One region of the Rheinheimera sp. MM224 genome, then DNA from elsewhere that is predicted to be linked to it. Evidence: predicted binding sites of a transcription regulator. Region 1 holds the regulator's gene; the other holds the start of a gene.

The links. The regulator FliA, encoded in region 1, starts transcription of late flagellar genes. The targets are predictions, from matches to a motif close to GCTAAAGTTNNNNNNNNNNCNGCCGATA.
Region 2: the regulator FliA is predicted to act here: its motif matches at 3,029-3,056, upstream of pomA (flagellar motor protein PomA).

What each region holds. Positions count from the first base shown of each region.
Region 1 covers NZ_OX352320.1:1,617,548-1,621,973, forward strand. The annotation lists gene flhF (flagellar biosynthesis protein FlhF) at 1-343, shown strand, start outside; gene OM978_RS07800 (MinD/ParA family protein) at 351-1,226, shown strand; gene OM978_RS07805 (RNA polymerase sigma factor FliA) at 1,271-1,942, shown strand; gene cheY (chemotaxis response regulator CheY) at 1,985-2,368, shown strand; gene OM978_RS07815 (protein phosphatase CheZ) at 2,394-3,149, shown strand; gene OM978_RS07820 (chemotaxis protein CheA) at 3,165-4,426, shown strand, end outside.
Region 2 covers NZ_OX352320.1:2,889,621-2,894,046, forward strand. The annotation lists gene thiI (tRNA uracil 4-sulfurtransferase ThiI) at 1-1,139, opposite strand, end outside; gene OM978_RS13540 (flagellar motor protein MotB) at 1,212-2,162, opposite strand; gene pomA (flagellar motor protein PomA) at 2,171-2,947, opposite strand; gene OM978_RS13550 (exodeoxyribonuclease VII small subunit) at 3,158-3,403, shown strand; gene ispA ((2E,6E)-farnesyl diphosphate synthase) at 3,405-4,292, shown strand; gene dxs (1-deoxy-D-xylulose-5-phosphate synthase) at 4,306-4,426, shown strand, end outside.

The DNA.
Region 1 (4,426 bases):
TAATTCGCGTGTTAAAATAAAAAGTTATCTGGTATTGTCTGCAACATCTCAAGCTCGCGTGATGCAGGAAACCGTTGAACATTTCAAACGTATTCCATTAGCGGGTTGTATTTTCACCAAACTTGATGAATGCTTAAGTTTGGGAGAAATCATTAACGTGGCAATACAAAATGCGTTACCGGTCAGTTATTTGACCAACGGCCAACGAGTCCCTGAGGATATCGAGATGGCCGAAGCGAAAACAATGGTTGCCAAGGCAGAGCAGTTACGGACCTCTAACAGTAGTACGGGTTATCAGTGGTATTCAGACACGACGGCCCGGGTGGAAGGAACCTATGCATAATCTTCCGATGAATGATGATCAAGCCAGTGGCCTGAGAAGAATGAAGCAACAACAGAAACAACAGATTGTAAAAGTCATAGCAGTGACAGGCGGCAAAGGTGGCGTGGGTAAAACTAACGTTACGCTGAACCTTGCCATGTCTATGGCTCAGCTTGGAAAAAAAGTATTGGTGCTGGACGCTGACCTGGGGTTAGCGAACTGTGACGTAATGCTTGGACTTAGGGTGCAAAAAAACTTATTTCATGTGTTGTCTGGCGAAGCAGAACTGGATGACATTCTGATTGAAGGGCCTTTTGGTATCAAAATTGTACCAGCGACTTCAGGCACTCAATCCATGACCGAATTAAAGCCAGTGGAACATGCTGGTCTTATCCGTGCTTTTAGCGAAATGCGCACCCGTTTTGATATTTTACTGGTGGACACAGCTGCTGGTATTTCCGATATGGTATTAAGTTTTTCCCGCGCTTCACAAGACGTGTTAGTGGTGGTCTGTGATGAACCTTCTTCTATCACTGATGCTTACGCCTTAATGAAAATATTGAGCCGTGAACATGGTGTGCAGCGCTTTAAAATTGTTGCCAATATGGTTCGCAGTTTAAAAGAAGGGCAGGAGCTTTTTGCCAAGCTAAGCCGGGTGACAGACAGATTCCTTGATGTCACATTAGAGTTGGTCGCGACTATTCCATTTGATGAAAACGTCAGAAAAGCGGCACGTAAGCAGAAAGCTTTTGTGGATGCTTTTCCAAAAACTCCGGCCTCTTTGGCGATTCGTACTTTGGCCACCCGTGCAGTGCAGTGGCCTGTACCACCCGTCGCATCCGGGCATCTCGAATTTTTTCTGGAACAACTGGTACAACAACCTGAAGCGAGAGGTCTGGTTTGAATAGCAAACTTGCGGCCTACGGTGCCGCTGATCATCTGACTCAAATGGTTGAACGGCATGCGCCTCTGGTTAAACGTATTGCCTACCATTTGTTGGCCCGCTTACCTGCCAGTGTCCTGGTCGATGACCTTATTCAATCCGGTATGATTGGTCTGATCGAAGCTGCAAAAAACTTTGATGGCAGTAAAGGTGCAAGCTTTGAAACCTTTGCCGGTATTCGTATACGCGGTTCTATGCTGGATGAAATCCGTCGTGGTGATTGGACTCCGCGCTCTGTTCACCGCAATTCCCGTATGATAGCTGAAGCTATTTCTGAACTTGAATCCGAACTGGGTCGTGATGTAAAAGATAGTGAAGTTGCTGAAAAACTTGATATATCTTTAGATGAGTATCATCATATGCTCAGTGACGCCAGCAGTGGTCGCATTATTGGTATCGAAGATCTGGGCATCTCGGATGATGTGTTGGTCACGGCAAATGATAAAGATGACGATCATTTGTACGAACAACAGGCAACTGATGCATTTCAACAGGCGTTGATAAAAAATATCAGTAGCTTACCGGAACGAGAAGCTATAGTGTTGTCGCTGTATTATAATGACGAACTAAATTTGAAAGAGATTGGTGCTGTGCTGGATGTCAGCGAGTCCAGGGTCAGTCAGATTCATAGTCAGGCGCTGGTGCGCTTGCGCTCCAGAATGCAGGATTGGTTGTAATAGTTTGAGTTAGTCCAGCTTGGGCTCTCACCGGAGGGGATTTTGGATAAGAATATGAAAATTCTTGTGGTTGATGATTTCTCAACCATGAGACGCATTATAAAAAACCTGTTAAGAGATCTTGGCTTCACTAATGTGTCTGAAGCTGATGATGGCAGCACGGCTTTGCCTATGCTGCAAAACGGTGATTTTGATTTTGTTGTCACAGACTGGAACATGCCAGGTATGCAAGGTATTGATTTGCTGCGTGCAATTCGTGCTGATGCCAGACTGAAGCATATTCCTGTGTTGATGGTTACCGCTGAAGCGAAAAAGGAACAAATCATTGCAGCTGCACAAGCTGGTGTGAATGGATACATCGTCAAACCTTTTACTGCTGCAACCTTACAGGAAAAACTGGCTAAAGTATTTGAACGCCTGGGTTAAACCGTAACTGACAAAGGAGTACACCATGTCTGTAGCTACGGCACCCTTGATTTCATTAGAGCAGGCCCGTGAACTGGTTCAGTTGCTGGAGTTCGGCGAAACCGACGCGGCGAACGAATTGGTGCAACAGCTGGCTGTACCTGGCTCCTCCGAGTTATTTGCCGAGGTTGGAAAACTAACCCGGCAACTGCACGACTCGCTGAAAAGTTTCCAAATTGACCCATCCTTAAGTTCTTTGCTGGAAGATGATATTCCGGATGCAAAAAAACGGCTGAATCATGTTATTGATATGACAGAACAGGCCGCGAACAAAACCATGGACGCGGTTGAAAACTGTCTTCCTATCGCTGATGAACTCAACTCACACTTACAATCTATTTTGCCAAATTGGCAGAAATTGATGAGTCGCGACTTAAAAGTCGGTGAGTTCAAGGCCTTATGTCATAATCTCGATGGCTTTTTGCATCAGGCAACAGGAAACTCTGCTACCTTACATGCACGGCTGACCGAAGTATTGATGGCGCAGGATTATCAGGATTTAACAGGTCAGATTTTACGGCGGGTCATTGAATTGGTCCGGGAAGTGGAAGACAGCTTAATTGGTTTATTAACGGCCTTTGGTCAAACCAATTTAAGTATGGAAGAACGACCAGCAGCCGTATCGAAAAAACCAAAAGCAGGTCACGAAGCTGAAGGCCCTATTATTGACGCAGCAGAGCGTGATGACGTGGTGTCCGGTCAGGATGATGTGGACGATTTATTATCAAGTTTAGGTTTCTAAAAGGGGAGCTGTAGCATGGGCTTTGATTTAGATGAGGATATTTTACAGGATTTCCTAGTCGAAGCCGGCGAGATCCTTGAACTACTGCAAGAGCAGTTGGTTGAGTTGGAAAATAATCCGGATGACGCAAATTTATTAAATGCCATTTTCCGTGGTTTCCACACCGTCAAAGGTGGCGCTGGATTTTTATCGCTGACTGAATTAGTTGACGCCTGCCATGGCGCCGAAAACGTGTTTGATATTTTGCGGACCGGCAAACGTCGTGTGACCGCAGAATTGATGGATGTTATTTTACAGGCCCTGGATGCAGTCAACGCTATGTTTGCCGATGTGCAAAACCGCGAACCTCTGACTCCAGCTGACCCCGCTATTATCGAAGCTTTGCATCGACTGAGTATGCCTGAGTCGGAAGACGAACATGCTCATCATGCTGTGGCCTCAGAACCAGAACCTGAAATCAGCATGGAAGAGTTTGATGCTGTGGTCGAGTTTGCAGCTGCTCCTGCTGTCGAAAGTTCTTCTTCCATCGACGAAATCAGTGATGATGAATTTGAGTCATTGCTTGATGAATTGCATGGTGCCGGTGCGCCTGGCCGTGATACTTCAGCCAACTTGCCTCCGCCTGCCGTGAAAGAAACGGCCAGTGAAGATATTACTGATGATGAGTTCGAAGCTATCTTAGATCAGTTGCATGGTCAGGGTTCTTTTATTCCTGGCGAAGCCGCAGTTGCTGCATCTAAGCCAGTTGAAAAAGCTCCTGCTAAACCAGCAGAAAAAGCCAAAGCGGCTTCTGGTGATGATATCTCTGATGACGAATTTGAATCCTTGCTGGATGAATTGCATGGCAAAGGCAAAGCGCCTGTTGCGGTAGTGCCTGCTCCTGCGGCAAAAGCTCCTGAACCAGTGAAAGCAGCAGCGCCTGCACCAGCTGTAGCTAAAGCAGCTCCGGTAGCGGCAGCTCCAAAAGATCCAGATGCCGATCCAAAAGCTGCAGCCAACCAGCCAGAAACTACAGTCCGGGTTGATACCAAGCGCCTTGATCAGATCATGAACATGGTCGGTGAGTTGGTGCTGGTACGTAACCGTCTGGTGAGCTTGTCTGGTTCTGCTCAGAACGAAGAAATGAGCAAAGCCATTGCAAACCTGGATGTAGTCACCGCCGATTTACAAGGCGCTGTGATGAAAACCCGGATGCAGCCGATCAAGAAAGTATTTGGTCGTTTCCCACGCGTGGTTCGCGATTTAGCCCGTTCACTGCAAAAGGACATTAACCTTGA
Region 2 (4,426 bases), 1.3 Mb from region 1:
TCCAAAGCCAGTTTTTCCAACGCAGCCAAATCGAGTTGCTGTTCAGCAAGCAGCACTTTGTTTAAATCGGCGTTGATAGTAGGCTTGTTGGAAATCACGCCGCAGTATTCCGGCATGGTTTTGGCCATATCTTCAGCACCAATTTTGCGGGCTAAATCAATGATTTCTTGTTTGTCCTGATAAATCAGCGGACGCAACACCAGGGTATCAGTGGCTTTATCTATCACACTTAAATTAGCAATAGTCTGACTGGCCACCTGACCGACACTTTCACCTGTCACCAGAGCCTGAACGCCAATACGTTCAGCCACTATAGCAGCGGCACGCATCATCTGGCGCTTCAGCACAACGCCCATCAGGCCGTTATCGACTTTCTCCAGAATTTCAGTGACCACAGGGGCAAAATCAACACTGATAAATTTCACTTTGTGCGACAAACTGAATTTTTGCCATAAATAAAAAGCCATCTGCCGCACACCTGTTTCATGGGCTGCGCCGCCTAAATTAAAAAACAGATAGTGAGTACGCAGGCCTTTGCGGATCATCAGATAACTGGCCACAGCTGAGTCAAAGCCACCAGAAATTAGTGACAACACATCACTCTGGCTTGGCAGCGGAAAGCCGCCCATACCATCAAACACCTGACTGACAATAATCAACTGGTCACGTTTAATCTCAACACGTACCACTTCATCAGGGTTTTTCAGTTGCACGCGGGCTGAAGGGATGTGCTGATTTAAACCACCGCCTATGTAACGTTCAGCTTCGAGCGAGCTGAATTCGTGATCGCCAGTACGTTTTACCCGCACACAGAAACTTTTACCTTGCAGTCTTTGGGTAAACACAGCTTTGACTTGCTCAAAAATGTCGTGCAGTGAACTGTAGGTGCCCGACTGCATTTCCATAAACTGCACTATGCCGGGAATACAGGCCAAATGATCAATCATCTGCTGACGCAATTTAGGACTGTCGGATGTAACCTGCACCAGCAAATGGTCGTAGTTGTTTTTGATGGCAACGGATGGGTCTAACCGCAACAAGATAGTTTTCAGATTCTGCTCTAAAAGCATGGTCTGACGTTTCCGGACCGATTTACTTTTAATCGATATTTCCGGGTGCAGTTTGACTAAAAATTCCATCACAAGGAGCTCACTGAAAAAATAAAGGCGCGAATTATAGCGCGCCTTGATGCAACAGTTTAGTTTTTATTGCTAGGGATTAGTGCGGCCCTGCGCTGCAGGTTCGAGGCTGATAGGTTCAGACTCTTTTGGTTTGCCCTGCATAATAGAAATCTCAACCCGACGGTTACGTCTTCTATTACTTTCAGTGTCATTCGGCACTAAAGGACGGGTTTCCGCATGTCCTACCACTACCAGACGGTTTTTATCAAAGCCCGGAGCTTTAATCATTTCTGAGGCTACAGATACAGCTCGTTGGGCAGATAAGTCCCAGTTATTGCTGTGTAATTCATCCGAAACCTGATCATCATCAGTATGACCAGACACAGTGATTTCGCCTGGTACATCTTTTAATAAAGCACCAATATTTTGAATAATAGGCTTAAATTTTGGCTGTAAAAATGACGAACCAGAAGGGAATGAGCCATTTTCACGAATACGGATAATGATTTGCTGACCTAAAGATTCAAGTTCAATAGCGCCATCCATAATTTGTTTTTCCAACTGCTCAGCAATTTTTTTCAACAGCTCGTTGGTTTGCTCCTGCAACTCACCTGCTGCGGCAACTTCTGGCGAGTCCATAGGTTCTTCTGCTGTACTGGTTGACTGACCACCGGTTTTATCCTCCCGCTGCTCCTGGCGTCCACCCGCTTCATCTTCCTTACCCGCCTGGAAATTCAGCATTTGTTGAGTCATTTCAACAGTTTGCTGTTGGATGGTGTCTATCGGCGTTGGATCAGGACGGCCCGGGCGAAACTCCATCGCAATGACGCTGGTTCCTTTAGGAATGTCTTTGACTTCTATCTTGTTTTGCACACCAAAAGCGTACTGCATCGAGCCTGCAATCTGCTTGAATTTCAGTACATCCATTTCAGAAAAAGACAACAACAACACAAAAAAGCACATCAACAGCGACATCAGATCAGCAAAGGTTCCCATATAAGCCGGTAAACCTGGTGGTGGGCACTTTTTACACTTGGCCATACCTGTGCCTACTCTGCGGCGGCAGGGGCTGCCGGGTCACGTTTTTTCGACTGCAGGTAATTACGTAAAATGCCTTCGATCACTTTCGGATTCTGACCATCCTGTATCCCCATAATGGCATCCAGTATCAGCTCGTTATTGGTTTTCTCTTCTTCATTACGCACTGCCATTTTTTCTGACAGAGGTAAAAAAATACAGTTTGCTTGCATAGCGCCATACATAGTGGTCAACAAAGCAACAGCCATAGCCGGGCCTATGGCTTTAGGGTCAGACATATTAGATAGCATGGCAACCAGACCTACCAAGGTCCCTATCATGCCCATAGCAGGGCCCAGATCACCCATTTGCTTAAATACCTGAATAGCAACATCATGGCGGGCATAAGTCAGCTCAATATCTTTTTCCAGTGTGCCCCGCACTACATCAGCATCATGGCCATCGACCAGCATATTGATGCCTTTTTGCATAAATTGATTAGGAATTTCAGCTTCTTCCAATGCTAAAAAACCGCCTTTACGAGCCGCATCAGCCAGTTGCACGGCCTTTTCAATCAGCTCCTCAGCTGACTCAATTTTAAACATAAAGGCTTTACCAGCGGCTTTCATCGAGTCGGCCAGCTGCGTGAAGGTAAATTTGATCATGACCGCAGTAATACTGCCGCCGAACACGATGACGATAGACACAAAATCGTAAAACATGGCGATATTGCCACTGGCGCTGAGCCACATTGCCCAGCCCATCATGCCCATGACCGCGACTAATCCTATGACGGTTGCTAAATCCACTGCGTATCTCCCGGAAAACTGAATGCAAATCGTTGATTTTGTACCAGCGTAAAGTTGGTTTTATCTTAGCTTATAGTGAGTTATCGGCAAAAGTATGGGATAGTTAACTATAAATTAAGGCTTCAAACAAATTTATCCTTTCCCAACGCGGTCCTGATTGCTCATAATAGCGCGCTGGGCTTGGTCAGACACCCATTATCAGGCGAAAATATGACAAAAAAGAAAACAGATTTCAGCCATTTTGAGCAGAGTATTGCCGAGCTGGAACAGATAGTACAGCAGCTGGAACAAGGTGATCTGAGCCTTGATCAGGCCTTGCAACAATTTGAACGTGGTATTGAACTCTCCCGTACCAGTCAGCAGCAGTTACAATCTGCACAACAAAAAGTCCAGTTATTAGTCCAGGACGCCGGGCAAGACCATCTGGAACCTTTTGTGACCAACGAAGGTGAATGATTTGACGTTAGATTCTTTAACCTCGTACCAGCAACGGCTGGAACAGGTACTGCAACAACAATTAGATAAAAAACCTCTGACCGACCCGCGGCTGCATCAGGCCATGGCTTATAGTTTGCTGCTCGGCGGTAAACGCATGCGGCCTTTTTTGGTTTATAGCTGCGGTCAGATGTTAGGCGCTTCTATCACGGATCTAGATGGTCCGGCAGGCGCTATTGAAGCTCTGCATACCTACTCCTTAATCCATGACGACTTACCCGCTATGGATAACGACGATTTACGCCGGGGTAAAGCCACCTGCCACAAAGCTTTTGATGAAGCTACAGCTATTCTGGCTGGCGATGCGCTGCAGACCTTCGCGTTTGAACTATTAAGCAGTCATCACTACCAGCAGGTTCAGCCAGAACGTGTTCTAGCCATGGTACAACAGTTAGCACTACATGCCGGCTACAACGGCATGTGCGGTGGCCAGGCTATTGATTTGGCACACACCAATCAGAAAATGTCGGTTGAAGCACTGGAGCAAATGCATCAGTTAAAAACCGGTGCTTTAATTGAGTGTTCGGTACGTTTTGCTTATCTGGCCAGTCCAGTGGATAATGTGGCTCATTTAGACGCTTTAGTTCGTTATAGCAGAGCCATAGGTTTAGCTTTTCAGGTGCAGGACGACATTCTTGATATCGAAGGCGACACGCAAGTGCTGGGTAAAACCGCAGGTTCAGATCAAAAAGCCAATAAAGCCACCTATCCGGCTTTATTGGGCTTAGATCAAGCGAAACAAAAAGCACACTTATTGGTTGAAGAGGCATTAGCCGCTTTGCGCGAACTTCCTTATGCAACAGACGAACTGGTGGCGTTGGCCCGGTACGTTATTGCCCGACAGTTTTAATACAGGCATTCTCATGACATCAGCTAGTCAGGATTTCCCTCTGCTTCATAAAGCCAACTGGCCTGCCGATTTGCGCCAGCTGCCACAGGATGAGTTACCCACTCTGAGTGACGAGTTAAGGGCATTTTTATTGA